One region of the Kitasatospora sp. NPDC018058 genome, then DNA from elsewhere that is predicted to be linked to it. Evidence: riboswitches for the same ligand, from Rfam matches in the RefSeq annotation. Region 1 holds a riboswitch; each other region holds the start of a gene.
The links. Region 1 has a riboswitch for cyclic di-AMP ahead of ACH4E7_RS07990 (NlpC/P60 family protein). Riboswitches for the same ligand answer to the same signal wherever they lie in the genome.

Region 1 (9,715 bases):
GTTCGGCACAGAGGCGGGCCTGACCCCTGCTGTACAGCGGGTTGAGCCCGGCTGCCGGGCCGAGCAGGAAGACCAGGGTGTTGACCGCGATCAGGGCGTAGGTGACCGCCGGGGCGGGCACCGTCGGGCGGCCGTCCCGCGCGTCGGTGTGGTCGGGGGCCGCGAGTGCCATGCGGCCAAGCATCCCTCCGGACGCCGCAGGTGACACGGCGGTTTACGGCAGGTGGACTAGCCCTCGGGTTCCGGTAACCGGTGGTCGTGGTGGTTGCCCCAGGCAATAGGCTTGGGGCGGGCATTCCCGCCTCCCGCCGCCGACGCCGGGGCTCCGGGGGGAGCGCCTAGCCCACCCAGGGACCAGCCGAGAGGATCCCCGATGACCGTCCCCGCTCTGACCGCCGAGACGCGCTGGCGCTGCACGCTGTGCGGCAACCTCACCCGCTTCGACGTGACCCGCACCGCGCGGGTGACCGAGTTCCTGCACTTCGACCTGGCCGGCGAGTCCAAGGTCGAGGAGACCGAGGTGCACAGCGAGACGATCGAGTCGGTGCGCTGCCGCTGGTGCAACGCGGTGGACCAGGTCGAGCTGGTGGCCCGTCCGGGCGCCGAGGGCGCGGAGGCCCACGCCGAGCAGGGCTGACCCCCGTCGGTGCGGTGGGCGGTGCGCGACGCGCCCGTCCGCCGCACGGGACAATACAGACAAGACGCACGGAGCGTGACGACAGGGGCGGCCGCGGCCGCACCCGCTGGACCAGGATCGGAGCCGAGGACGTGGTGGACGCAGCGAAGGAGCCCGCCGAAGCGCAGGGGCTTCAGCCCGCTGCGCCGACACCGGAGCCGGGTGCCGAGGCGGCCCCGTCCGAGGCCCCCCTCCCGGAGGGCGTTGACCCGGAGACCGCCGAGTCCGGTGAGTCCGGTGAGTCCGGAGCCCCGGACGCCGTTTCGGAGCGTGTGGTCGAGAAGCTCGACCGGCCGCTGCCCGAGGGGGTGCGTCGGCGCGTGGTCGGGCTGGCCTCGGACGCGCTGGGCGGGCTGCCGTCGACGGAGCTGCCGCAGAGCCTGCGTCAGTACGTCAAGTTCACCCCCGCGCGCCGGGCCAAGTACGCGGCCACGGCGCTGGCGGCGGCGCTGGAGTCCGAGCCGGCCTTCCGGGTGCGCATAGCGGAGCGGCTGCGGCTGGGCCAGCCGGATCTGGTGAAGGCGCTGGAGTCGGGCACCGTTCCCGGCGCCGCCGATCCGATGGACGTCGCAGCCGCCGCCTACCTGGTGCGCTCGGCCGGCTGGAGCCGACTGGTCACCGAGGCCGGCGAGGAGGCCGAGCGGGTCGGCGCCGAGGACGCGGCCGCGGAGGCCGGCCGGCTGGTGGAGAAGCTGCAGGCCGAGCTGGCCGAGGTGCGGGCGGCCGCGCGGGCCGACCTGGACCGGCAGCGCGCGGAGTTCGAGGGCGTCCGGCGGGAGGCCGAGTCGCTGCGCAAGAAGGTGCGCTCGCTGGAGAGCGACACCCGGCGGGCACAGGCCGAGACCCGGCGGGTGGCCCGGGAGCTGGAGGCCGCGAGGGCGCACGCGGCGAGCGAGCGCGGCGCGGCCGAGAGCGAGGCACGCCGGCTGCGGCACCGGGTGTCCGAGCTGGAGAACGTCGCCGAGCAGGGCCGCCGTTCGGCGCGCGAGGGGCGCAGCGTCGAGGACATGCGGCTGCGGCTGCTGCTGGACACCGTGCTGCAGTCGGCGCAGGGGCTGCAGCGGGAGTTGGCGCTGCCGGTCTCCCAGATCCGCCCGGCGGACCTGGTCGAGGCGGTGGTGCCGGGGGCGGCCTCACCGCACGACGTGGCCCGGCGCGGCCTGGCGGAGGACGACCCGGCACTGCTGGACCAGCTGCTGGCGATCCCGCAGGTGCACCTGGTGGTGGACGGCTACAACGTGACCAAGACCGGCTATCCGACGCTGCCGTTGGAGCAGCAGCGGATCCGGCTGCTGGGCGGGTTGGCGATGCTGGCCCAGCGCACCCAGGCGGAGGTCACCTGTGTGTTCGACGGGCAGGACCTGGACGTTCCGGTCATCATGGCGCCGCCGCGCGGGGTTCGGGTACGGTTCAGCCGGACCGGTGAGACTGCGGACGAGCTGATCCGTCGTCTGGTGCGTGCCGAGCCGCAGGGCCGTCCGGTGGTGGTGGTGTCCACCGACCGGGAGGTGGCGGAGGGCGTGCGCAAGGCGGGCGCGCGCCCGGTGGCCTCGGTGCTGCTGCTGAACCGGCTGGCCCGGCCCTGACCTCGGTCCGGGCGGATCGACCCCTGGTCATCGCCCGTTCTGCGAGGCTGTGCGGATCCCGTGAAGTCAGCGTGGGAACCGGACTTCACGCCTTCGGGGGAGTGGCAAAACGGGTAGATCTTCACTAGGGTCTGGCGTCAAACCTATTTTCCGGAATCTCACCCGAACAGGTGAGTCCGTTGGAAGAAGGAGCCGGTCCCTTGGCCTCCCACCGCCGTCCCAAGCAGCCGAGCCGCGCGCGGGTCTCCGTGCTCACCGCTGCCGCTGCGACCGCGGTCGCCCTTTCCGCCCAGGTGGCCGCGCACGCCGCGCCGCAGCCGAGCAAGGCTGACGTCAAGGCTCAGATCGACCAGCTCCAGGAGGAGCAGGAGCAGGCGGCGGAGAAGTACAACGGTGCCAAGGAGCGCGCCGACCAGCTCCGCAAGCAGGCCGACCAGCTGCAGGACCAGGTCGCCCGCAGTCAGGACCAGATGAGCCAGCTGCAGACCGGCCTGGCCCAGGTGGCGGGCGAGCAGTACCGCACCGGCGGCGTCGACCCGTCCGTCCAGCTGATGCTCTCCTCCGACCCGTCCGGCTACCTGGAGAAGGCCTCCAGCGTCCAGCAGGCCAGCGCCAGCCAGACCGAGGCGCTCAAGGGCCTGCTCGACCAGCAGCGCCGGCTGGACCAGGAGAAGGCCGAGGCCGCCGCCGTGCTGGCCTCGCTGGACTCCACCACCAAGGACCTGAACCAGGCCAAGGCGGACGTCAACGCGAAGCTGAAGACCGCCCAGGACCTGCTGAACTCGCTCAGCGCCGCGGACCGCGCCGCGCTGAAGGCCCAGCAGCAGCAGGACGACCGCGCCTCGCGCGGCAGCGCCCGGGTCGACCTCAGCAGCCTGCCGCCGGCCAGCGGCTACGCGGCCGTGGCCGTCGCCAAGGCGATGAGCAAGCAGGGCTCGCCGTACGTCTGGGGCTCCACCGGGCCGAACACCTTCGACTGCTCGGGTCTGATGGTCTGGTCGTACTCCCAGGCCGGCGTCTCGCTGCCGCGGACCTCGCAGGAGCAGGGCGACGTCGGCACCCGGGTGCCCTCGCTGGACCAGGCTCAGCCGGGCGACCTGGTCATCTACGGCAGCGACCGGCACCACGTCGGGATGTACATCGGCAACGGCATGGTGGTCCACGCGCCGCACACCGGGGACGTGGTGAAGGTGATGAAGGCCGACGCGATGCCGATCAACACGATTCGCCGGGTCTGACGACCCGACACGCCCGAGGGGCCGACTCCGGCCCTGTGATCCGCGCCACCCTCCTATCGGGGGTGGCGCTTCGGGTTTGCGGGTGCAGTGTCCGACTGGTGAGAACCGATCAGCTTTGTGTGCAGCAGTGATCACCATCAGTCATTTTCACAAAAGAACATGGGTAATCTTCCGTCTTTTTTCTGACAAGGATTTGAACGGATCACGGTTCAGTTACTAGGGTCGTGCCCCGAACCACCGCAGTGTCGATCACCCAGCCGGGGTGGCGGCGGTGGTTTCCGTCGAGTTCGCGAAACAGCGGGGCAGGTCGAAGCGACTGTCCGACAGGGGAGCCCAGTGGTCGGGGGCGCTGCGGAGCGGAGCCGGGGAACCACGTTCCTCCGGGGTGAATCGGCGCCAGGTCGGCCGGTGGAACGGCCGTGAGGCGTCGTAGGGCATGCTTCCGGCCCGAACCCGTCAGCTCACCCGGTAGGCGGCCGTAGGAAGAAGGAGTCCGCCTTCGTGGCGTCCCATCGTCGTCCCAAGCCCGCCAGCCGCGCCCGTGTCTCGATCCTGACCGGTGTCGCCGCGGCAGCCGTCGCCCTCTCCGCGCAGTCCGGCGCGCACGCCGACCCGCAGCCGACCAAGGAGCAGGTCAAGGAGCAGGTCGACCAGCTCAACGAGCAGGCCGAGCAGGCGACCGAGAAGTACAACGCCGCCCAGGAGAAGCAGCAGGCGCTGGAGAAGCAGGTCTCCGGCCTGCAGGACCAGGTGGCCCGGCAGCAGTCCCAGGTGACCGACCTGCAGGGCGGGCTCGCCGAGATCGCCGGGGAGCAGTACCGCAACGGCGGCATATCCCCGACCGTCCAGCTGATGCTCTCGTCCAAGCCGGACAACTTCCTCAACCAGGCCGGTGCGCTGAACCAGGCCGGTGACACCCAGAAGAACCAGCTGAAGCAGCTCCAGGAGCAGCAGCGCAAGCTCGACCAGGACCGCACCGAGGCCCAGGGCAAGCTCGCCGAACTGGAGTCCACCACCCAGCAGCTGAAGGCCTCCAAGGAGGAGGTCCAGAACAAGCTGAAGGCCGCCCAGGACCTGCTCAACACCCTGACCGAGCAGGAGCGCCAGGCGATCCGCCAGGCCGAGGAGAAGGCCGCCGCCGACGCCAAGGCCCAGGCCGACGCCGCCGCGAAGGCCGCCCAGCAGCAGGCCGCCTCCGACCGCGCCTCGCGCGACAGCGGCCGCACCGACATCGGCTCGGGCTCCTCGTCCTCGCCGGTCGTCAAGCCGGCCGCGCCCGGCAGCTCGCACGGTGCCGCCGCACTGGCCGCCGCCGCCGGCAAGGTCGGCAGCCCGTACGTCTGGGGCGCCACCGGCCCCAGCTCCTTCGACTGCTCCGGCCTGATGGTCTGGGCGTTCAACCAGGTCGGCGTGTCGCTGCCGCGCACCTCGCAGGAGCAGGCCGGCGCCGGCACCCGGATCGGCTCGGACATCTCCCAGGCCCAGCCCGGCGACCTGCTGATCTTCTACAGCGACGCCCACCACGTCGGCATCTACGCGGGCAACGGCCAGGTGCTGCACGCGCCCAAGCCGGGTGCGTCGGTCCGCTACGAGGCGGTCTCCAACATGCCGCTGTCCTCCATCGTGCGGGTCTGATTCCCGCCCAGGCCGTTCCGGGCCCGGTCCTCCGTCACGGAGGGCCGGGCCTGCGGCTTTTCCGGCGGCTCGGGCGAATGTCCGATTAGTGGTCAAATATTCGGGTCGGGAGGGGTTTGGACTCGCTTGCCCGGACTCGCTAACGTCTGCCACCGGACTCCCGCTCGACGGCCGCCCGCTGGGGCGCGGCCGCGGGCCGCGCCGCAGGATTGGAGCCGCTGCCGCCATGCCCGTGCATCGCCGTTCCCGACTGCTCGCCCGTGCGCTGGTACTGACCGCAGCCGCCACCACGGCCCTGGGCGTGGCGACCTGCGGCAGTGCCCAAGCCGCTCCGGGTGGGCCGGACACCCCCGACCGCAAGGACGTCAAGGCACAGGTCGAGCAGCTGTACGACGAGGCTGAGCAGGCGTCCGAGAGGTACAACGCCGCGCAGGAGGCGCAGAAGCGGCTCCAGGGCGAGACCACCACCCTGCAGGGCGAGGTGGCCGCCGCCCAGGACCAGCTCAACCAGTTGCGGGGGGACCTCGCGACCGTGGCGGGGTCCGAGTACCGCGGCGGCGGGATGACCCAGACCGCCCAGCTGATGCTCTCCAGCGACCCCGAGTCCTACCTCGCCCGGGCCCGCACCTTCGGCCAGGCCGCCGAGCGGCAGCAGGAGACCCTGCGCGAGCTGGTCGGCCGTCAGCGCCGGCTCGACCAGCGCCGCACCGAGACCGCGGGCAAGCTCGCCGAGCTGGACCAGGCCCGGCGCTCGCTGGCCGAGAACAAGCAGCAGATCCGGCAGCGGCTGGCCACGGCACAGAAGCTGCTCGACAGCCTGGGCGCGGCCGAGCGGGCCCGGATGGCCGTCCAGGACGCCAAGGACGCCGAACAGCGTGCCACCCGCGGCACCGACCGGCTGGACCTCGGCACCACCCCGCCCGCCTCCGAGCGCGGGGCGGCCGCGCTGGCCGCCGCGGTCCGGATGATCGGCTCGCCGTACGTCTACGGATCAGCCGGGCCCCGCGCCTTCGACTGCTCCGGTCTGATGTACTACAGCTGGCGGCAGGCCGGAGTGACCCTGCCGCGCACCTCGCAGGCCCAGGCGTACGCCGGGCAGCGGGTCAGCCTCTCCGAAGCGCGGCCGGGAGACCTGGTGATCTTCTACCGGGACATGCACCACGTCGGGATGTACGCCGGCGGCGGGGTGATGGTGCACGCCCCCTACCCGGGCGCCAAGGTGCGGTACGAGAGCGTCAACGCGATGCCGGTGTCAGGGGTGGTCCGGCTCTGAGCGCGATGCCCTCCGGCCCGGCCGAGCCCCACCTGATAGACCCGGCCGGCTGCGTGCTGTCCCGGCGCGGTGCGCTGCTGCTGGCGGCCGGCGGGCTGGCCCAGCTGTCGCTGCCCCCGGCCGCCCCGCCGGCACCCGCCGGGCGGGCGGCGGACCAGCGCGCCGAGGTGACGCAGCTGCTGGCGGCGCGGGCGCGCTCACTGCCCGCGTGGTCCGGGCTCACGGGGGCCGAGGCGCTCTACCGCAACCTGGTGCTGTCGTCCGATCAGGGGTCTTCGGCGGTCGACGGGCCGGACCGGCTGACCGCCTCCGCCGAGCTGGCGGTGCGGATCGTCGGGTACGACGAGTACCCGGTGGTGTACCCGCGCCGGATCGCGCTGGTCCGGGACGCGGGCGGCTGGCGGGTCGAGCGGGAGGAGGCCGCGAGCGGGCCCCCGGCGCTGTGGGACCTCGGCCCCGCCCGTACCGCCCCCGGAGAGCACTGCCTGGTGCAAGGCCTGGCCGAAGGGCCCGACCCGGCCGGTCTGGTGGCGGTCGGGGACAAGGCGGTGCCGGCCGTCAGCGCGGTCTGGGGCGGTGGCTGGCCCGGTCGGCTGCTGCTCGAACTGCCCGCCGACGAGACCCAGTTCGCCCGGCTGCTGGAGGCCGACCCAGCAGGCTGGACGGGCATGGCGGCGGTCACCGTGGCCGCCCCCGGCGCGCCCTGGCACACCCCGGCGGACCGGGTGGTGGTCAACCCCGACGCGTTCGGGCGGCTCAGCGACTTCGGCCGGCAGGTGGTGGTCACCCACGAGGCCACCCACGTCGCGACCAGGGCCGACACCCGGGCCTGGACCCCGCTGTGGCTCTCCGAGGGCGTCGCCGACTGGACGGCCTACCGGGACTCCGGCCGCCGCCCCCAGCAGATCGCCCCCGAGCTGACCCGGGACGTCACGGCCGGGAAGCCGCCCACCGCGCTGCCCGCCGACCGGGACTTCACCGCCGGCGCCAGCGGCATCGCCCAGGCCTACGAACAGTCCTGGCTCGCCTGTGACCTGATCGCCCGCCGCTGGGGGCCCGACCGGCTGGTCGCCTTCTACCGGGCGGTCGGCGCGGGCGACGGGCAGGGCGAGGACCGGGACCACCGGATCGACCGGCTGCTGCGTGGTGAGCTGGGCGTCGGGTCGGCCGAGTTCACCGCGCTCTGGCTGACCGAGGTGTCGGCGCTGAAGGGCTAGCGTCCGGGAGACGGGCCCTCGGCGCCCGACCGGGCCCGAGGGTCAACGGCCGGCCGGGTGGTCGATGCCGTCCAGCAGGTCCTGCTCGTACGCGATGCCGGGGCGGACCGGGTAGGAGGAGGCGGGCGGCAGCGCCGGGGTCTCCTCCAGCACCACGGTGGGCGGCAGGGCCGAGGCGCGGGTGGAGCGCCAGAGCCGGATGCCGGAGAGCACGGCGGCGGTCAGCAGCAGCAGGTTGCGCAGGCTCAGCACCGTGATCGCCCAGGGGTCGCTGGCGAGGATCTGGGTGAACATGGTCGGGAACTCGACCAGGGTCAGCGGACAGGCGATCAGGATCAGCAGGGCCACCGGCCGCTGGCTGGTGCCGCGTACGGTCAGGCAGACCGCGGCGACGCCGATCAGCCAGACCAGGTACTGCGGGCTGATCACCCGGCTGGTCACCACGAAGATCAGCAGCGCGCACAGCGCGGCGTCGTACATGGTGGCCGCGTTGCGGCGGTGGGCGGTGAAGCGCCACAGCAGCAGCCAGAGGAAGCCCAGCACGGTGCCGGCCATCATCACCTTGCTGATCACGCTGACCCACGGCCCGAGCATCTCGGGGGAGCCGTAGTTCATGGTGACCCTGCCGTCCCAGGCCCCGGCGATCCGGGCGAAGTGCAGCGGCAGCGCGCCGACGGACTCGACCTCGATGCCGCGGTCCGCCTGGAAGGTCAGGAAGTCGAAGGCGCCGTTCATCCCGGCGGCGAGCAGGAAGCCCACCGAGACGGCGGTGGCGGCGGCCAGCGTCCAGGAGCGGCGGGTGCGGCGGCCGGAGGGGGTGCCGATCAGGCCGATCAGCGGCCAGATCTTGACGATGCCGCCCAGACCCAGCAGCAGCCCGCCGACGGCCGGGCGGCGGACCAGCGCCAGCAGCCCGGCCAGGGCGAGCGCGGTGACCAGGATGTCGAAGCGGTTGTAGATCATCGGGCCGAGCAGCGGCACGCCGACCACCCACATCCAGGCGCCGGTCAGCGCCCGGCCCTTGCGCAGGCCGGTGCGGATCAGCAGCGCGGCCGCGGCGGCGTCGGCGATCCCGCAGATCACCCAGAAGGAGACCAGGTACGACCAGGGCAGCAGGCCCGGCAGCAGGATGATCAGGGCGGCGCCCGGCGGGTACTGCCAGGTCACGTCGTCGAAGGGGAAGGTGCCGGTCTGCAGCACCCCGTACCAGGCGTGGTAGATCATCCACACGTCGGCGGTGACGTCGCCGCCGGGCGCCTTCAGCACGCCGGTCATCAGCAGCACCAGCAGGGTGCGGGTGGCCACCCAGGTCGCCCCGAGGGCGGCGAGCGCCCCGATCGGGCGGCCGAGGCGGCCGCGCGGAGAACCGGGCTCGGTGGCCGGGGCCAATTCCACTGCGCTCCCTCGTTCGTCTCGGACGTCCTCACCGGAGGCGTCGTACTGACGGACGCCCGGGCCGCCGCGTCGCGGCCTAGGTACTAGGACTGACCCGGGGGTCAAACGGTTGCCGTGTGCGGTTCCGTTCCCGGCGGGTCATGGTGTTGACCTATCGTACGGATCACCCAGAGGTACACCGAGCACCCCCCGACCGAGCGAGCCGTGGCCTGATGCACAGAACCTTGATCGTCACCAATGACTTCCCACCCCGCCCGGGCGGCATCCAGGCCTTCGTGCACAACATGGCTGTCCGTCAGCCCGCCGGGAGCGTCGTGGTGTACGCCTCGACCTGGCGGGACGGCAGCGAGGTGCGGCGCTTCGACGCCGAGCAGCCGTTCCCGGTGATCCGGGACCGCACGAAGGTGATGGTTCCCACACCCCGCGTCACCCGGCGGGCCGCCGAGATCCTGCGCGCCGAGAAGTGCGACTCGGTCTGGTTCGGCGCCGCCGCCCCGCTCGGCCTGATGGCGCCCACGCTGCGCCGGGCCGGGGCCGGGCGGCTGCTGGGCATGACCCACGGGCACGAGGCCGCCTGGGCCCAGCTGCCGGTCTCCAGGCAGCTGCTGCGGCGGATCGGCGCGGGCACCGACGTGCTCACCTACCTCGGCGAGTACACCCGCTCGCGGATCGCCGCCGCGGTCGGGCCGCAGGCC
Region 2 (9,715 bases), on a different contig from region 1:
GCTCGGCCGTCCTCCTGGGGGCGGTCCCGACCCTGGAGCACGCCTGGGTGCGGATCCCCGACCAGGGCCCGATCGACCTCTGGACCCCGCCGGAGCCGGAGTCCGAGTCGGAGCCGGCCGCCGTCACCACCGCGAGTCTCGCCGATCAGCTCCATCAGGCCGTCCTGCTGGGCCAGTTGGAACCGCTGGCAGCGGCGGTCCGAGCCGCCGTCCCGCTCTCCGCCCGCCTGCTGCTCGACAACGCCGCCTCCGCCCTCGCCGGAACCCTACGGGTGCTGGACGCCCATGCGCCGGCCGCCGGTCGGGAGTTGGTCGCGGAGCTGCTGGACCGCCCACCGCTCGCCGGATCCGGCACGCTGCGCACCGGCCCGCACGGCACGGCCTTCCGACGCACCAGCTGCTGCCTCTACTACCGGCTCGGGCCAGGCGCCGGACTCTGCGGGGACTGCTGCTTCACCCGACCACCGACCCCCGGGAAGCGAGACCGCTGAGCAAGACCGTTGAGACCTCACACCACTGACATCCGGACAGCATGAACCGCTTCACAGCCCGCGCCCGACGTGTCCAAGGCCAGGCGCGGGCCGCCGGCCCCCACCCGGCGCCGATGCCCCTGGCGCCGGGTGAAGCGACTTCTCGGTCAAGGTGGTGAATGCAACCAATACAGATGGCAAATGCAACCACCTGTGGATGCGGCCTACAACCATCCGACGTCGATCGAAAGCCGGGCCGACCCCGGAACGCTCAGGACGACACGCCGGGCCCGGATCAGCCCAGCTCGAACACCCCGTACGAGAAGCCGTCCGCCCGAAGCTCGCCGTCCGCCACCCGCACGCCCTGCGCCTCCAGCGGCCGCACCACGCGCTCGCCGTCCACCAGCCGCACCGCCCCCGGCTCCCGCCGCGGGTTGACCGCCACCAGGTACCGCCCGGACCGGGTGTACACCAGCGGGTACCCGGCGTTGCGCACCTCCACCCCGCCGGACGCGCCCAGCCCCGGGTGCGCCCGGCGCAGCGCGATCAGCCGCCGGACGGTGTGCAGCAGCGAGGTGGGGTCGGCGCGCTGGGAGAGCACGTCCGGGCGCTGCGGGTCCGGGTCCAGCGGCAGGTAGAACCGCTCGGGCGGCCCGCTGGAGAAACCGGCGGCAGGACCGGGCGTCCACTGCATCGGGGTCCGCGAGCCGGCCCGGTTGTAGCGCGGCCCGAGCACACTGCCCTCGACGTCCGGCAGTCCGGGCAGGTAGCGCATGCCGATCTCGTCGCCGTAGTAGACCGCGGGCAGGGTCGGCCAGGTGAACAGGAAGGCGAAGGCGGGGGCGAGTTGCTCGCCGCCGCGCGGGCCGGTGGCCAGCCGGGAGAAGTCGTGGTTGGCGGTGGGCAGCACGATGTGCCCGTCGCCCTCGGTCAGCTCGGCGGCCGAGCGCCAGGCGTCCAGGAAGGGCTGCGGGGTGCCGCGCCCCTCGGCCTCGAAGTAGCACGGGCCCTGCTGCCAGAACTCCTCCACCGTCCCGGCGTTGTTGTTCCAGAGCGACCGCAGGGGTAGACCGTCGTCGTTCCCGCCGAAGTGCAGGAAGAAGTCCGCGTGGAACCCGGCCGCGACGGCGGCGGCGGGCTCGCCCCACTCGGCGAGCAGCGCGGCCCCCGGGTGGGTGCGGTCGAGCCAGTCGCGCAGCTCGGTCCAGACCTTGGCGGTCTCGACCTTGCCCGGGTCGTCCTTGACCAGCGAGTACGCCATGTCCACCCGGAACCCGGCCACGCCGAGGCCGAGCCAGTGCGCCATGATCCCGCGCAACGCCGCCCGGTTGGCGCGCGGGCCCTCGGCGTCCACCGGCTGGCGCCATGGCTCCGCTGAACTGCTCTGCGCATAGCCGAAGTTGAGCGCCGGCTGACAGTCGAAGAAGTTCGGCCGGTACCAGCCGGGGCGACTGCCGGGCGAGGCGACGAAGCCGTCCACCCGCCGGTCGGACCAGATGTAGCGGTGGTCGGACGGGTCCTCGGCGGCGGCCAGGAACCAGGGGTGGCGGTCGGAGGTGTGCCCGGCGACCAGGTCCAGCAGGATCCGGATGCCCCGACGGCGCGCCGCCTCGACCAGCGCGACCAGGTCCTCGGTGCGGCCGTAACGCGGCGCGGGGGTGAAGTAGTCGGTGACGTCGTAGCCCGCGTCGCGGAACGGCGAGGCGAAGCAGGGGTTCAACCAGACGGTGTTCACGCCGAGCCAGACGAGGTGGTCGAGGTGCTCGGTGATGCCGGCGAAGTCTCCGATGCCGTCACCGTCGGAGTCGGCGAAGGTCTGCGGATAGATCTGGTAGAGGACGGCGTCGGCCAGCCAGTCCGGGCCGGGGCGGGTCGAGGTCATGGGGTGGGTCCTCCTACCGGGTCCGGGGGCCGTACGGGCCGGGGCCGAGGGGTCGGGCTCGCCCGGGCCGAGCCGGGTGCCGACGATTCTCGTCCGATCCCGGCCGCCACGCTACGACGCCGACGCCTCCGTGAAAACCCCGGCCCACCGGGTGATCTCCGCCCAGCACCTCGCCACGACCGCCTCCGGCGGCACCACGTCAGTCCCCGCGCACACCGATCCAGATGATCCGTCACATCCGGCGCGGGGTAGGCCGCCCGGGCCGCCATCACCCGAGCCGCCCGGGCGGCCCACTTGCCACACCCCGACACGAACATTAGGTTAGGCTCACCTAACTATCGGGAGGTCCGTTCATGAGCGATCGCAGCGAGCGAATCCATCAAAGGTGCGCGTGGGCGAACGCCCCTGCCGAGCGGTGGGGGTACCCCCGGCCGGAGGCTGGGGAAGAGGTGGGCGCATGAGCGAGCGCAGCGGCGACGCCGAGGTGCCCGAGCCCACCACCGCCGAACGGGTCCACAGCCTGCTCAGCACGACCTCCTCGCTCACCGTCCGCGCCCTCGGCGAGCACCACGACCTGGACACCCCGGTCTCCGTGCACGGCTCCCGGCTGCGCCTGCGCGCCCCGCTGGACGCCCCGCTCACCGCGGCCGCCGCCGGCGCCACCGAAGGCCTGGCCGTGGTCGTCGACGTCACCGACGTCTCCCCGGTCGCCGTCCGCGACCGGATCCGCGGCCGCCTCACCCTGGCCGGCCGACTGCACCTGGCCCACCTCGCCGACGACGGCCTCAGCGTCCACCTGCGCGTGGACGTCGCCCACGCCGTCCTCGCCACCCCGTACGGCACCGGCGCGCTCACCGCCGACGATCTCGCCCTCGTCGCCCCCGACCCGCTGGCCCGGCACGAGGCCGCGCTGCTCACCCACCTGGCCGACGAGCACGCCGACGCCATCGACCTGCTCACCCGGCTGCTCGACCCGGCCCTGCTCGCCGGGCATCCGGACATCCGCCCGCTCGCCCTGGACCGCTACGGCCTGGTGCTGCGCCTGGACCACCGACACGGTCACCGCGACGTCCGCCTGGTCTTCCCCGAACCCGCCGCCGACACCGAGGACTTCGGCCACCGGATGCACGAGCTGCTGGCCGCCGCCGAACTCGGCCTGCCGGTCCACCGGGGCTGACCGGCCTCCGGCTCAGCGCTCCACGGCCTCCTCCAGCACGATCCGCCCCATCCGCGCGTACCGCTCCGGCCGCCAGCGCCGCATCGCCAGCGCCAGCCCGATCCAGCCCAGGAACACCCCGATCACCAGGTACGGGATCAGCCGGAACAGCAGGGTGCCCGAAGCCGCCCCGGCCGCCGCGTCCTCGTTGACCACCAGCAGCGCCACCACCCCGGCCATCGCCACCCCGCCCACCAACGGCGCGACCAGCGTCCGGCACCAGTGCGCGGTCTCGGGGTGTCTGCCCCGCACATGGAAGTATCCGACCACCGCGAAGGAGCAGAGCGTCTGCACGACGAGGATCGCCATCGTCCCCAACAGCGCCAACAGCGTGTACAGATGAACGTACGGGTCCATCCCCGCCGCCAGGAACGCCAGCACCAGCCCGGCCGCGATCACCGACTGCACCACCGAGGCGACGTACGGCGAGCCGTGCCGCGGGTGGGTGCGGCCGAGCGCCGGGTGCAGGAAGCCCTCCCGCCCGATCGCGTCGAGGCCTCGAAGACGATGTACGCCATGACCGCGAGCAGCCCGGAGGCCATCCCGGCGACCCTGCCCAGCCCGTGCGAGACGTACCCGTAGAACGCCCCGGCCGCCGTGATGTGCCGGGCCATCGCCACGTACCCGACCGAGAACACCGTGAGCACCACGGTCGCCACGATGTACGCGGCGGGCGCGCCGACCCCGTTGCCCTGCCCGATCACGATCGGCAGGTTCCCGGTCATCGCGGTGATCGGTGCGGCGGTGGCGATCGCCATGAACACCACGCCCGTCAGGCCCACCGAGCCCGCCTTCAGCCGGTCGACCCGGCCCGCTCCCCGACCGCATCCCCGCTCCCGACCGCCATCCGGCCTCCTCGTCCGCCCACACCCGTCCGCCCACACCCGTCCGCCCGCCGGAGAAGGGCTGGGCGGTGACTGCCCGACAGCATCGCGCGACCGGGGCCGCACCCGAAAGACGACGAATCTCGCCAAAGGCAGCAGGAGTTGACGCCAGGTTCGACCGCTCGAACACGCCCGGAGCCGGAAACGGCAGCGGCCGGCCCGGCTTCGCGAGGAATCCTCGCGAAGCCGGGCCGGCCTTGGGCGTGTCCCGCGCCCATGTCCACTGATGCGGCGATCACCCGGTCGAGCGGTCACCCGACATGACCATCCCGGGCGGTCGATTCGCCCCGCAACAGCGGTGGTTCCTGAAACCCGCGGTCAGCGCAGGGTCAGAGCGCGACGCCGTGCGCCCGCAGGTAGGCGACCGGGTTGATGTCCGAGCCGTACTCCGGACCGGTACGGATCTCGAAGTGCAGGTGCGGGCCGGTCACGTTGCCGGTGGCGCCGGAGAGGCCGAGCCGCTGGCCGACGGTGACGGTCTGACCGACCTTCACGCCGATCACCGACAGGTGCGCGTACTGCGCGTACTTGCCGTCGGCGAGCTTGATCTCGACCTCGTTGCCGTAGGCGCCGCCGTTGCCGGCCTTCACCACGACACCGTTGGCGACCGCGCGCAGCGGGGTGCCGGTGGAGGCGACGAAGTCCTGGCCGGTGTGGTGGCCGGAGGCCCACATCGAGCCGGCCACGCCGTACGCCTCGCCCAGCACCGGGTTGGCCAGCGGGGCGACGTAGCCGGAGGTGGCGGCGACCGGGGCGGCCGGCTTGGCCGGGGCGACCGGGGCCGGGGCGGCCGGCTTGGCCGGGGCGGCGCTCTGCACCTGGGTCTGGAGCTGGGCGCCCGGCTTGGCGGCCTCGGTCTTGACCTGCAGCTGGGTGTCCGCGGCCGCGGCGGCGCTCTGGGTGACCGGGGCGGCCGGCTTGGCCGGGGCGGCCGGAGCTGCCGGCTTGGCGGCGTCCGCCGCGAGCGAGAGCTGCTGGCCCGGGAAGATCAGGTCCGGGTTGGCGCCGACCACCGAGCGGTTCCGCTCGTACAGCGCGTGCCAGCCGCCCTCGACCTGCTTGGCGTCGGCGATCGTGGTCAGGGTGTCGCCGCTGACGACCCGGTAGCTATCGAACGCGGCGGCCGGAACGGCCGGCTTGGCCTCCGCGGCGGCGGTGTGCTGCGCGACCGAGGCGGCCGGCGCACCCGGGGCGGTGTGCGCCTGGGCGCCCATCGCGGTCACGAGCGGCAGGGCGAAGGAGGCACCGGTGACGGCGATGCCGATGCCGAAGCGGGCGGCGCGGGGCAGGGCGATACGACGGGCCTGAGCAGGCATGGATTTCCTCTCCGACGCCTGCGAGGTGAGCTGTCGGGTTCGGGCTGGAGTTGCCCGGCCGCATGCGCGGCTTCACCCCAAGCCGGTCCTGGACGTTCGCGCTGAGAAGCGCGAACTCCGGACCGGCGACTTACCTGTGGGTCCCCCGCTCCTGCCGTACAGAGCTCAGTTCGAACCATCGGGCAGCGGCAGGACTCGGCGTTCCACCCGGTGGATCCACCCGGGCTGGCCGGGCGGTCGCTGAACTAAAACCCATCCGTTCGGGTGAAGCAATGTCGATCTCTTGAACCGGCGACATCCCCCCGGAGGGTGGTGACCCTCCGCATGACCCGCCGCACGGTGCGTACACAATCCATTCACCGAGCGCCACTGATCCACGACCCTGTGCCGATCTCCACGCCCCAGCGCGACCGTGCGCTCACGCACCGCTCGCCACGGACGCGCCACGCGGTGACCCTTGTCACGTACGCCCCGCCGGGAGCAGGATCGGGCCGTGGCCACCTCAACAGCCGGCACCTTGCGCCTGGGCACCGCGCAGGGTCGCTGGGTACTCCTGGCAACCGTGCTCGGCTCCAGCATGGCGATGCTCGACGGCACCGTGGTGAACGTCGCCCTGCCCCGGATCGGCGCCGACCTCGGCGCCTCCCTGGCGTCCCTGCAATGGACGCTGAACGCCTATCTGCTCACCCTGGCGGGCCTGATCCTGCTCGGTGGCGCGCTCGGCGACCGGTACGGAAGGCGCCGGGTCTTCCTGATCGGCGTGGTCTGGTTCGCCGCCGCCTCCGCGGCCTGCGCCGCCGCCCCGAACATCGAAGTGCTGATCGTGGCCCGCGCCGTCCAGGGCATCGGCGGGGCACTGCTCACCCCCGGCTCGCTCGCCATGCTCCAGGCGGTCTTCCATCCTGACGACCGCTCGGCGGCGGTGGGCCTGTGGTCCGGCCTCGGCGGGGTCTCCGCCGCCGTCGGCCCGTTCCTCGGCGGCTGGCTGGTGGACGGCCCCGGCTGGCGCTGGATCTTCCTGCTGAACCTGCCGCTGGCCGCCGCCGTGGTCGCCGTGACCTCCCGGTACGTCCCGGAGAGCCGCGACGAGTCCGCCTCCGGCCGCTTCGACGTGCCCGGCGCACTGCTCGCCGCGCTCACCCTCGGCGCGATCACCTACGCGCTCACCGCCGCCGGGGAGGGTCTGTCCCCCGCCGTCTGGCTCACCGGCGCGATCGGCCTGCTGCTCGGCGCCGCCTTCGTCGCCGTCGAGCGCCGCACGCCCGAACCGATGCTGCCGCTCGGGCTGTTCTCCTCCCGGCTGTTCACCGCCGTGAACCTGGTCACCCTCTGCGTCTACGCGGCCTTCAGCGGGGTGTTCTTCCTGCTGGTGGTGCAGCTGCAGATCGTCTCCGGCTTCTCCCCGCTGGCCTCGGGCTTCGCCCTGGTGCCGATCACCGTGCTGATGCTGACGTTCTCGGCGCGCGCCGGGCGCCTCGGCAAGCGGATCGGCCCCCGTATCCCGCTCACGGTCGGCCCGCTGCTGTGCGCCACCGGGGTGCTGCTGATGCTGCGCATCGGCCCCGGCTCCTCCTACGGGGCGGACGTGCTGCCCGCCGTCGCCGTGATGGGCAGCGGGATGACCCTGCTGGTCGCGCCGCTGACCGCGACGGTTCTGGCCGCCGTCGAGGTACGGCACGCGGGCATCGCCAGCGGCGTCAACAACGCCGCCGCCCGCGCGGCCGGCCTGCTCGCGGTGGCCGCCCTCCCGGCGCTGGCCGGGCTGAGCGGCGACGCCTACCGGGTGCCGTCCTCGGTGGACTCCGCCTTCCACACCGCGATGCTGATCTGCGCGGGTCTGCTGGCCGCCGGCGGGCTGATCGCCTTCGCCACCGTCCGGGGCAATGTGCTCGCCCCCGAGGAGCACCCGGTGGCCGAGCCGAACTGCGACTGGCCCTGCGCCACCACCACCCCGCCGCTCGACCCCGGACACGCCCGGACGCACGAGGGCCCCGCCACCGGAACGGCGGCAGGGCCCTCGGAGAGTTGACCGATCGTCAGGGAATGCCGCTCTCCTAGAGGATGTCGGCCGGCGCGTACTTGGCCGCCTCCGGGTAGGCCGCCGCGACGGTCTCCACCTGGCGGACCACCTCGGCGACCTGCGCCCCGGCCGCACCGGTGAACGACAGCCTGTCGGCCAGCAGCGCGTCCAGCGCGGCCCGGTCCAGCGGGATCCGCTCGTCGGCGGCCAGCCGGTCCAGCAGCTCGTTCTCGCGGGCGCCCGCGCGCATCGCCAGCGCGGAGGCGACGGCGTGCTCCTTGATGACCTCGTGCCCGGTCTCCCGGCCGACGCCCGCGCGCACCGCGCCCATCAGCACCTTGGTGGTGGCCAGGAACGGCAGGTAGCGGTCCAGCTCGGCCTCGATCACGGCCGGGAAGGCGCCGAACTCGTCCAGGACGGTCAGGAAGGTCTCCAGCAGGCCGTCGAAGGCGAAGAAGGCGTCCGGCAGCGCGACCCGGCGCACCACCGAGCAGGAGACGTCGCCCTCGTTCCACTGGTCGCCGGCCAGCTCACCGGTCATCGAGGCGTAGCCGCGCAGGATCACGGCCAGGCCGTTGACGCGCTCGCAGGAGCGGGTGTTCATCTTGTGCGGCATCGCGGAGGAGCCGACCTGGCCCTCCTTGAAGCCCTCCGTCACCAGCTCGTGACCGGCCATCAGGCGGATGGTCTTGGCCAGGCTGGACGGCGCGGCGGCCAGCTGGACGAGGGCGGTGAGCACCTCGAAGTCCAGCGAGCGCGGGTAGACCTGGCCGACGCTGGTCAGCACGTTGTCGAAGCCGAGGTGGCCGGCGACCCGGCGCTCCAGCTCGGCCAGCTTCTGGGTGTCGCCACCGAGCAGGTCCAGCATGTCCTGGGCGGTGCCGACCGGGCCCTTGATCCCGCGCAGCGGGTAGCGGGCGATCAGCTCCTCCAGACGGCGGAAGGCGACCAGCAGCTCGTCGGCGATCGACGCGAAGCGCTTGCCCAGCGTGGTGGCCTGCGCGGCCACGTTGTGCGAGCGGCCGGCCATGACCAGCTCGGAGTGCTGGGCGGCGAGCCGGGCCAGGCGCACCAGGACGGCCACCGTGCGGTCGCGCACGTGCTCCAGGGACTGGCGGATCTGCAGCTGCTCGACGTTCTCGGTCAGATCCCGGGAGGTCATGCCCTTGTGGATCTGCTCGTGGCCGGCGAGGTCGCTGAACTCCTCGATCCGGGCCTTCACATCGTGGCGGGTGATCCGCTCACGGGCGGCGATCGAGCCGAGGTCGACCTGGTCGATCACCCGCTCGTAGTCGGCGACGGCGTTGGCCGGCACCTCGACACCGAGGTCCTGCTGGGCCTTCAGGACGGCGAGCCACAGGTGGCGCTCAAGGACCACCTTGTGCTCGGGGGACCACAGCTGGGCCAGGGTCGCCGAGGCGTACCGGGAGGCCAGGACATTGGGGATCTGGGGCTTCGCGCTCACGCTTCGCAAGCCTAACAGCCGAGGTCACGCCGGACGTCGGCGGATGGGGTAGGCTGCGCCGATTGAACGCCCGTCAGGTGACACCAAATAAACTTCTCGCGGCAAGGATACCACAGCAATGAACGGAACGCCAGCGAGTACATGGAGCTCCAGCGGCGCCCTTGCCGAGGCGCTGCGCACCGAACAGGTCCACCTCGACCGGCTCTACGCCCGCCTGGACACCGTCCGGGAGCAGGCCCGCCGCACCCGGGACGGCGCCCGCGACGGCGCGGGCGCCGGCGGCACCCACCAGGCCCGGCTGGAACGTGAGGTGCGCGCCCGCGAGGCCGCCCGGCGCGCCGCCCGACTCGACGCCGTGGAGCGCGGCCTCTGCTTCGGCCGGCTCGACCAGCGCGACGGCACCGTCCACTACATCGGCCGCGTCGGCCTGGTCGACGAGCGCTACGAGCCGCTGCTGCTCGA
Region 3 (9,715 bases), on a different contig from region 1:
TGGATGCCCTGCATCCAGACGCCCATCTTGGCCCACTTGCGGGACTGCAGGTGGCCGTTGGCCCGCTTGGTGATCAGCACGATGCCGACGAGCCCGGCGAGGAAGATGAGGTTTCCGGTCAGGTGCAGGATCTCCATTCCCAGGGAGGGCTTGGTCATGTCGATCTGGCCCAGGCCGCGGGACAGGCTGTTGGCCCACGGTGTCATCCACGCCGGGGACATCGGGTGAGCGATCCAGTAACCGGCCTGCGAGACATGCTCCTGAAAGTGGCCCAGCTGACCCAGGACCCCGAGGCCGATCAGGCCGACCGAGCCCTTGTACAGCCACGGCCTGACCACACCACGGTTCGCGTACGCGAGCACGGCGACAGCCGCCCACATCGCGACGGTCCAGAGGATGAAGAGCACCGCACCGGCCGTATCCACAGAGGACGCCATGCCCCCCATCCCCGGCATTCCTGGCATTCCTGGCATTCCTGGGGGGTGGTTCATCGAGGCTCCTTCAGAGGGGCGACCGGGACGGCACGGACCGGCGCAGGAGCCCCTCCCCGGTCAGGGACGGTCCACTCCCACGCCCGGTCAACACGCTAGGGACCGCGAAGCGACTCCGACTTCTTCGGCCGTGCTCTTCCGCCCCCACTCTCGCTGAGGACCGCCACTCGCCCCGACTTGGCCAACTCCGTGGGGGTGTCATGAGTGTGTTCCGTCGCCCGGGAGGCCATCGGATCCGCCCGAGGAGACGCTCGCCGACACCGACCAGTCGTGCGGTCGCTCAGGACAGACGTCAAGGGCAGGGTTTTCGCCACTAGAACGATCATCACATGATCAAAATCTCTAGAAGGACCTTCTGGCGGCCTGTCGACCGGTCGACGAGCCCGACGTACCGGCGACATCCCGAAAGGCGCCGCAAGGGGCCTTTCTGTGGGCCAGTTTTCCGCCATGGACATGCAATTTCTGGTCGGTCGGCCCAGGAAGCGGTCAAACCGCCGCTCCCGCCCCGGCCTGCTCGCGTTCGGCTGTCGGCCCCTGTGGTCCGAGACCCTGAGCCGACCGTGGCCGGTCAGGGCTGGGCCCAGCGCTGGCGTCGTGGAACGGGGATCGCTGGAGAAGCAGCGTGGCCCCGGCGATGCCGGGGCCACATGTTGTCCGCGGACAACATCGGGTGCCACGCGTGAGGGCGAGCAGACGCGCCTAGACGTGGGAGTGCAGCACCTCGACCAGAGCGAGGAACCCGTCGGAGTCCAGCCCGGCGCGAAGCGTCGCGGCCTGCTCGTCGACGGTCGCTCCGAGCGCCTGTACGAGCTGACGTGCCGTGGGGACGGGCGTCGGGTCCGGGGTGGGAGTCTGCCTGGGCAGCGGGGCCTGCCGGGTCTCGGCAGGACGATCGACCGGCTCCTGACGAACCGGCACCGGTGCACCCGCGTCCTCCTCCCGCAGGGCTGCGGGCTGGCCCGTGTTGTCCGCGGACAACATCTCCGGCTCCGAAGCGGCGACCTCGGCCGGCGCTACTCCCCCGCCCGGCCCGGTCTCGTGCGCCGTGTTGTCCGCGGACAACACGGCGGCCCGCGACGGCTCGGCCACGGCAGGCCGCGCGGCCGGGGCGGGGATGTTGTCCGCGGACAACATCGTGAGCGCGTCCCGCTGGGCGATGCGCTTGGCGCGCTCTTCCTCCTTGAGCCGCTCTTCGAGGGCGAGGAGAGCGTCGGTCGTCAACGACCTGTCGTCCTTGTAGGCGCGGGCCAGGCGCCGACCGTAGCGCTCGGCCATCTCACCGCCGGCCAGCCGGTCCTGAATCGCCGAGGGGAGGGTCAGGAGCAGGATCTGGTTGCCCACCCAGGAGCGGTCCCGGCCACGACGGCGGGCGACCTCGGCAGCGTTGCCGTCGCAGGCCTTCAGCAGCTGCTCCAGGCCCATGGCCCGCTCAATGATGTTGAAGTCCTCACGGTCCTCGTTCTCGGCCATGAGGTAGTCCATGAAGTCGGCCGGGCTGGTCGCCAGGTCGTCGCGGACCACGAAGTCGAGGACCTCCAGCCCCACCTGCGAGGCGGAGCGGTGACGGCGCTCGCCGTTGAGGAGGACGAACTCGGCTTCCTCGCTGATGAGGCGGACGTGGTTGGGCCACAGCGCGAGGTAGGCGGCGCGGGTGACCGCGACACACGCCGTGGTCTGCTTCTTCGCCAGACTCCGTCCCAGAGCCTCGCGCTGCTCCTCCGTGCCGTAGTAGCGGCGGGGGTTCATGGGGCACAGCGCGACCCGGTTCAGGGGGAGGCGCTGGATCTCGTAGTCCGGAATCGCTCCTTCGGCCTGGGCCTTGGCCCGGCCCCGCTCGCTGCGCGGCGCGCGGCTGATGGCCCCGAAGGCGCCCCCGGTTCCGAGTCGGTCGGCTGCCTTCACTTGGCGATCCTCCTCGCGATGTCGCGCATGACGTCGGCCTGGTCGCTGTCGGGCGCGTGAACGAGCAGCGGCGTCTTCATCCGCACGGCCTCGCGCTGGTCCTTCAGGTCGTTCACGACGGCGATCACTTCGGGGTGGCCGAGGCTCTTCCAGGAGTCGAGCGAGGACGTCACGACGTAGCCCTTGCGGACGTCGTAGAGGTTGACGACGAAGCCCAGGTCATGGACGGTGATGTCGAGGTCGTCGCAGAGGGAGTCGATCTGCTCGCGCAGGAGGGTGTAGGCGTCGGCGGAGGAGTCCTCGGCCTGAACCGGGATCACGATGCCGGAGCTGCCCGCGGGCTCGCCGTCGCGGGTCCGTGCGTAGTAGATCGCGTTGTCCATCGCGTATCCGAGACTCGGGGGACAGTCGACGATCACGAAGTCGAACTCGCGCTCGATGGCGCCGAGAGCCTTTTCAAGGGCGGTCTCCTTGACGCGGATGTCGCGGGAGGAGACGAGCTTGGCGTCGAGCAGGAAGCCGTCGGTGCAGGCCGGCAGGAGGTGCAGGCGGTCGCCGAACGTCTCCCCCGGGATCTCGATGAGCAGCTCGCGCAGGTCGGCCTGCCGTTCGCCGCACATGTTCTTGACGAGGCTGTCGCCCTTGATCGGGAGGTGGTCGTGGCCGAACTGCTTGGTGAGGTGGCCCTGGGGGTCGAAGTCGACCAGGCACACCCGGTAGCCCATCTCCGCGAGGGCCTGGCCGACACCGGCGGACATGGCGGTCTTGCCGACACCGCCCTTCTGGTTGCCGAACGCCACGCGCCGGGCTCCGGTCTGCGGCCGGCTGCGGTGGGGAAGCGGGTTCGCGTCCAGCCAGAGCCGGATCGCCTGGGCGAGGCCCTGGTTGAAGTTGAGCCTGCGGTCCGAGCAGTCCGCGCGGAAGGCCTTGTACAGCGCCGAGGGGACGTAGGTGGAGAACGAGTCCGACCGGGCGGTGTCGATCAGGTCGAGCGGGTGGTCGGCCTCCCGCCATGCCTGGATGCCCTGGGTGACGGCGTCCTGGATCGAGATGTTGACGGTCGCGGCGCGGATCTTCAGCTCCCGCCGCAACTGCTGGGGGAGTTTGGTAACTACCTTGTCCCGGTCATCGGGCATGGCTGGTGCGGTCATGAGGGGAGTTTACTAACCGCTGGCCCGATGTCAGCACACGCGACACAGAGCAATTCAGACCTTCCGTCCATATCCACCGGCTGTGTCGGCCTGCCGATCGATGTTGTCCGCGGACAACATCTCCAGCCCGCCGGAGCGGCCCGTCGCAACCGACGTTCCCTCTCATGTTGTCCGCGGACAACATCTCCGGCTCCGAAGCGGCGACCGCGGCCGACGCTACTCCCCCGCCCGGCCCGGTCTCGTGCGCCGTGTTGTCCGCGGACAACACGGCGGCCCGCGACGGCTCGGCCACGACGGGCCGCGCGGCCGGGGCGGGGATGTTGTCCGCGGACAACATCGTGAGCGTGTCCCGCTGGACGATGCGCTTGGCGCGCTCTTCCTCCTCGAACCGCTCCTCGCCGGTCGGTGGCTCCACGGCCTCAGGGCCGGACGGCCGTTCGCCGCTGGGACCCCACGGGCCCAGGAGTCTCCTGGGCCCGCACGCTCTCGGGGGTTCCCGGCAGCGGCCGGACGATCAGCGCACCGGCAGCGCCAGATCGGCCGGGTCGGCCGTGGTCGAGCCGAAGGTCACCCGGGAGCCGAGCGGAGTCTGCCCGCCGTACAGGGCGTCGCGGGTGCCCAGCACCAGCGCCAGGCGGTGGCCCGCCGGCAGGTCGTAGGCCGTGGCGAAGAGCGGGACGTCCAGTGGGAACGGCTGCTCGGGCGTCCGCCCGGACCAGCTCTGCGGCGCGTGCGAGATCAGCCGGCCGACGCCGAGCGCGTCCACGTCGTAGAGGTAGGCGACGACCGTGCCCTGCGGGGCCGTCGCGGTGACCGTCGTGTGCACCCGGGCGACGCCGCGCAGCGACAGGCCCTGCGGGTAGGGCCTCGACTGCCGGACGACGGCGGCCGAACGGGCCAACAGGGGGACGACCACGGTCGGCGGCTGGTGCACCGCCTGGTCGACCATCCCGGACAGCAGGGCGACGCCGCCGCTCGCACCGGAGGGGATGCCGCCGAGCACGGTGGTCCGCCAGTTCGCGGAGGCCGGGTCGCCGGAGGTGTCGGCAGCGAGGGTCTCGGCGCCGACCGTGAGGTGCTCGGTGCGGGAGCTGACGGACCGCCAGTCGGCGTGGCTCTCGGGCGCGCCGGAGGGCCGGACCTCCAGGTGGACCGGCTGCGGTCGGGTGTCCGGGGCCGGGGCTCCCTTGACGTACTGGTCGAGCCACGAGCGCGCGCTGTTCCAGGTGGCGTTGTCCAGTCCGAGCAGTCCTGTGAATTCCTGGCTCGCGTGGTCGCCCGGGCGCAGTTCGAGGCGCTTGGGCACGGTCAGCCGCTGGTAGAAGTCGGTGACCTGGCTGGGGTTGAAGAAGCTGTCGCCCCAGGCGTTGGCCATCAGCACGGCGGTGCCGTTCGCGTTGATCCGGTCCAGGTAGCGAGCCGGGGAGCGGGTGTCCGCCCAGCCGATGACCTCGGGCAGGTCACGGTCGGCGAAGAGGTCGTCAAGCACCCGTGCGAACTCGGGGCTCTTGCGGCCGGTCGGGGCCTGGATGCCGGCGAGCACGGCCGCGGCCTGCAGATGCCGGGTCTGCCCGCTGTAGAGCGAGTCGGTGAGGTCGGCCCAGCCGCTGAGCGAGGCGACGGCCTTGATCCGCGGATCGAAGGCGGCGCCGAGCAGGGTCAGCCCGCCGCCCAGCGAGAGCCCCACCATGCCGACCCGGTCCGGGTCGGCCGGGGTGTGCGCGAGCGCCCAGTCGATCACCGTGGAGATGTCCGCGACGTCCTTGGGCCCGGCGACATCGACCTTCCCGCCGGAGCCCCAGAAACCCCGCACCGTGTAGGTGACGACGACGTACCCGTCGGCGGCGAGCGCACGGCCCTGGGCGACGTACTCCAGGTCGTTCTGCCCCCAGCTGGCCGGCTGCACCACCAACGGGTAGCGCCCCTGCGGATCGGCTCCCGGCGTCCCGGGGGCCGGGGTGAACACGTCGGCCTTGAGGACGACGCCGTCCTTCATCGGGACGTCGGCCAGGCGGAACGACCCGACACCCACCGCGGCCGCGAGCGGCGAGTCCGCGACGGCGGGCTGTGCGACGGCGGGCTGTGCGACGGCGGCCCCGCCGAGGGCGAGCGTCGCCGCGAGGACGGCACTCGCCGTCCGGCGTCCACGGCTGGGGGTGGGTCGTTCCATCACGCGCTCCATCTGTGCTCGAACCGATCGATTGCCGGAGCGTAGCGATCTGACGGACCCTCAGGGGAGGTGGTGATCAGCCAAATTACCGGCCAGTAACGCCATCGCCTCGATCTGCCACAAGATCATTGATCGGAGAGGTCCCGGCCGGGTTCGGGCGCGGGGTTCGGCACGCTGCTGCCCTGGCATCGGCCCAGAATCGCTGGCCGCCACCGGCACGGCAAGACCATGACCGTCGGCCGGGAGCAGCACGACGTTGATCACGTGGCAGCCCGGTCCTAGGACGGGGCTGCCGCCCGCACCGCGGCCGCCACCAGCAGCCGGACCCTCGCCGAACGCCGAGATCGCCGAGCGCAGGACCCACAGCTCAGCTCGTTCTGAGACATCGGTACGGCCCGCTGTCGTGCCAGGTACCGGCCTCCCGTGCGGTCAGACGAGGCCGGTGAGCTTGTCAGGGTTGACCTGGAAGCGGAGGTTCTGGATGCGACCATCGGCGATGTCGTAGGTGAGCGCGCCGACCGAGCATCCGCCCATGGTGAACAGGATGCCTTCCTCGCCGCTGATGACTGCCGACTCCCGTGCCATGCCCAGTGGTTCGGGCTTGGCAAGGACGCCGGGCATCCAGCGGGCGACCGGGTCGGTGCCGTGCAGCGGGCGGCGGGCCGCGGTGACCTTGCCGCCGCCATCGGACCAGGCGGTCACGTCCGGGGTCAGCGGCTTGGACGGTGTCCGCCGGCCGATCCTCCGGCCGCCTCCGTCCCACGGGCCGGGTGCCCGCGGGACGGAGGCGGCCGACCCGCCCGAAACGGGGTCGGGCCGGCCTCGGCTCACGTCCTTGACGGACGGGTCAGTTGGAGAAGTCCTGGGTGAGCCAGACGGTTCCACTGGCATCCCGGTGGACGGCGATGCCGATGTGGGTGAACTCGCTGCTGAGGATGTTCTTGCGGTGGCCGTCGTTCGGCGGCGTCTCGTTCAGCATGTCCTGGGTCAGGCTCACCGCCATGGCGGCGATGTCCTGGGCCGAGGTGGAGACCCCGTTGCCGTAGCCTATGTTCTCCCCGGCGGCGTTCCACTGGACGCCCGCGGCCGTCTCCCGCGCCCCCAACTCGGCCTCGCCCGGGCACTGGTGGGACATACCACAGCCGTCGGCCATCGTCTGATCGTGGGCCTCGGCGCTGCTGGTCAGCCCCGACGTGATGGTGTAGGCGGGCAGACCCTGGGCGGCCCGCGCCTGGTTGATCAGATTGAGGACCTGCCGCACGGCGTCCGAGCTCGAACCGGTCTGCGCGGCCGGGGTGGTGGGTGTGGCCGCGGGGGCGGGGGCGTGCGTGGCCGGGGCGGACGGGGACGACGGCGCGGACGTGTGGGACGCCGGGGTCGGAGCCGGAGCGGAGGGCCGCGCCGAGTGGGAGCCCTGGGACTCGCCACCGGGGCGCGCGGTCGCGGATTCCGGGGCGGGGGAGGCCGGGGCGGACGGCGACGGCGCGGCCTGCGAGGCTTCGGGCGAGGTCGGAGTGGAGGTCGGAGTGGAGGGCGGGCCGGCTTGGTGGCGGTGCTGGCCATCGGAGTCGCTCTGGTGCCGGTGCTGGTGGTGCTCCTGCCACCCGGCGTGGCTCGCGTGGGTGTAGCCGGGCGCGGCGGAGGCTCCGCTCGCGCTCAGCAGCGGCAGCATAAGGCCGGCGCCGGCGATCCCGGCGGTGGCGGCCAGACGCGGGGTGTGTCTCCGGCGCGCACGGCGATGCCGGCCGGTACCTGAAGTCAGCATGGGGCGTCCCTCTGCGACGCCTGCGAGGTGAGCTGTCGGGTTCGGGCCGTGAGGTAGCCCGGCCGCACGCGGCGGCTTCACCCCTAGCCACACCCGTCTCGCCCGCGAACGGGCCGAGCAGGGCGCGGCGAACTACCTGGTTCCCCCGCTCCTGCCCGGTGCACTGCTCGACGTCCGGCCGACCGGTGGACAGGACTCGGCGTCCCGGCGGCAGGGTCCGCAGGTGCGAACAGCCTGAACGCTAGGCAGATCGACCCGGGAGACACAAGTTCGTATCGTGCATATCACACCGACATCCGGCGAAATCTGATGGAAAGACATATTCGCTGATATACCGCCGCATATATACCCTAATCGGACAGCTTCCCCGGCCGTCGATGCCGGTCGTGACGGCCGCCGCCCCGGAGAGGCGGAGGCGGACGAGGCAGCCGGCTCGCGTCAGTCGACGACCGGCCCGTGCGTGCGGCCGCGCTCGAGTTCGAGGAATCCCGAGGCCGACGACTCCACCGCCCGCACCGACCCGGCCTCCGACACCGGCGACCGCATCACCGTCGTCTACGGGGTGTAGCGCCCGGGGTGCCGGCGGAGCGCGTTGGAGTGTGCACAGACAGCGGCGGCGGGTTGTTTCGCCGCCGCCGCAGAAGACTTCCGGACCGCTGTCTCAGCCGTAGCGGCGGCGGGGTGCGGGTTAGGCCGCGCCTGTCGCGCAACCGGTCTCGAGAGCGATGAGGCGGTTGGCGAGGGTGCGCGCCGGGCCGGTGAGGCCCTTGAGGATCTCCCGGGCGTAGGGGCTCCGGGGGTGGTGGGCGAGGTCCTGGACGGCGCTCCAGAGTTCCGCGATGCCGGCCAGGCTGTGCTGGACGTGGCGGATGGCGTCGTGGCGCTGGGCGAGGTACTGCTCGGCTCTCTGATGGGCGTCGCGCCAGTCGACATCGCCCGCTTCGGCGGTCCGGGCGAAGGCCGGCGTGGTGTCGCCGTCGGCGAGCCGGATGGCGTCGATCTCCTCGACGCGCCGGCGCAGGTGTTCCTCCTCCTGTCGGGCGTCGAGGGCCACGGTGGCGTCGGTGAGGGCGAGGTGGCCGGCGATGACCTGCTCGGCGAGGTCGGGGGCGTCCCGGCGCAGTCGTGCGTGCTGGGCGAGGAGGGCCTTGGCGTCGGCCTTGCGTCTGCGGACGGCGGTGTAGGCGGCGTTGAGGGCGAGGGTGCCGGTGCGGACCTGTTCGGCGAGGTCGGGGGCGTGTTCGAGCACGGTGGTGGCGATGGACAGCCGGGTGACGTTGATGCCGTGGCGGGCGGTGTCGGACGGGAGTGAGCCCGGGGAGAGTGAGCGTGCCATCGCGGCGATCATGGCGTGCTGGCTCGCGGTGGTGTTCGGGTGGTGGCGGTTGGCGGACACGATCAGGCAGACCGGATCGTCGCCCTGATAGGTGGTGAAGCGGGGTTCGACGTCGGCCAATTCGCAGGCGGCGAGTCGCCCGCGGCCGTCCAGGAGGACGCCGTCGGCGTCCAGGATGACGGGCTCGGTCAAGCCGTTGCTCTCGATGTCCTGGGCGAGGTCGAGGAGTTCGTCGGGGCTGAGCATCGGGAACAGGGCGGTAACGGGGTGGACCTTCACGGTGGGGGATCTCCTTGATCAGGATGGGTACTGGGGCAGAAGACGCCACAAAGGGGCATATGGTTCAGCGATTGCGCTCGTCGACCTGGTCAAACATGGCGGCGTTGGTGGCGTACCGGCTGCGGTGCCGGACGTGCGGGTGATACGGCGCCACTTCGGACGGTGCGTCGCTGTGTTGCGGACGAGACGGCCCAAGCCGCCGCGTCGGCGCAGAACCGCCGCCGGCGTCCTCGGATCGCCGAGGCCCCACAGGAAGTTCCGACCTCGTCCACCGGGACGCCGACGGCCCGGACGGAACCCTTCGCCCGAACGGTCGGCGTGCCGACGCGTCAGAAGCCGCCGTACGGAACGGTGATGGCCTCCATGCCGTGCCCGGACGGATCCCGGAAGTAGACGCCGCGGCCACCGTCGTTGTGGTTGATCTCGCTGGGCCGCGCGAACCTCGGGTCGGCCCAGTAGCTGATGCCGCCCTCCTGCAGGCGGGCGAAGAGCTCGTCGAACTCCCGCTCCGAGATCAGGAACGCGTAGTGCTGCGGGGTGAACTGATCGGGCCCGGTGGCGAAGTCCAGTGTGACCCCGTTCGCGAGCACCAGCGGTAGGAACGGGCCCCAGGGCTCGCCG

Region 2: it holds a riboswitch for cyclic di-AMP, as region 1 does, so the genes downstream of both, ACH4E7_RS26440 (peptidoglycan DD-metalloendopeptidase family protein) here and ACH4E7_RS07990 (NlpC/P60 family protein) in region 1, are expected to answer to the same signal.
Region 3: it holds a riboswitch for cyclic di-AMP, as region 1 does, so the genes downstream of both, ACH4E7_RS31045 (CAP domain-containing protein) here and ACH4E7_RS07990 (NlpC/P60 family protein) in region 1, are expected to answer to the same signal.

What each region holds. Positions count from the first base shown of each region.
Region 1 is NZ_JBIRFA010000004.1:260,584-270,298, forward strand. It holds gene ACH4E7_RS07970 (rhomboid family intramembrane serine protease) at 1-172, opposite strand, end outside; gene ACH4E7_RS07975 (hypothetical protein) at 374-637, shown strand; gene ACH4E7_RS07980 (NYN domain-containing protein) at 949-2,262, shown strand; gene ACH4E7_RS07985 (NlpC/P60 family protein) at 2,463-3,500, shown strand; cyclic di-AMP (ydaO/yuaA leader) riboswitch at 3,838-3,991, shown strand; gene ACH4E7_RS07990 (NlpC/P60 family protein) at 4,002-5,135, shown strand; gene ACH4E7_RS07995 (NlpC/P60 family protein) at 5,362-6,408, shown strand; gene ACH4E7_RS08000 (hypothetical protein) at 6,414-7,625, shown strand; gene ACH4E7_RS08005 (glycosyltransferase 87 family protein) at 7,668-9,020, opposite strand; gene ACH4E7_RS08010 (glycosyltransferase family 4 protein) at 9,233-9,715, shown strand, end outside.
Region 2 is NZ_JBIRFA010000019.1:113,715-123,429, forward strand. It holds gene ACH4E7_RS26420 ((2Fe-2S)-binding protein) at 1-491, shown strand, start outside; gene ACH4E7_RS26425 (alpha-amylase family glycosyl hydrolase) at 766-2,352, opposite strand; gene ACH4E7_RS26430 (DUF2470 domain-containing protein) at 2,810-3,529, shown strand; partial or broken gene ACH4E7_RS26435 (hypothetical protein) at 3,542-4,326, opposite strand; gene ACH4E7_RS26440 (peptidoglycan DD-metalloendopeptidase family protein) at 4,782-5,768, opposite strand; cyclic di-AMP (ydaO/yuaA leader) riboswitch at 5,771-5,949, opposite strand; gene ACH4E7_RS26445 (MFS transporter) at 6,262-7,797, shown strand; gene purB (adenylosuccinate lyase) at 7,823-9,262, opposite strand; gene ACH4E7_RS26455 (HelD family protein) at 9,372-9,715, shown strand, end outside.
Region 3 is NZ_JBIRFA010000027.1:106,581-116,295, forward strand. It holds gene ACH4E7_RS31020 (DUF6008 family protein) at 1-491, opposite strand, end outside; gene ACH4E7_RS31025 (ParB/RepB/Spo0J family partition protein) at 1,191-2,393, opposite strand; gene ACH4E7_RS31030 (ParA family protein) at 2,390-3,544, opposite strand; gene ACH4E7_RS31035 (CocE/NonD family hydrolase) at 4,059-5,714, opposite strand; gene ACH4E7_RS31040 (hypothetical protein) at 6,144-6,416, opposite strand; gene ACH4E7_RS31045 (CAP domain-containing protein) at 6,562-7,479, opposite strand; cyclic di-AMP (ydaO/yuaA leader) riboswitch at 7,482-7,650, opposite strand; gene ACH4E7_RS31050 (hypothetical protein) at 8,168-9,094, opposite strand; gene ACH4E7_RS31055 (VOC family protein) at 9,424-9,715, opposite strand, start outside.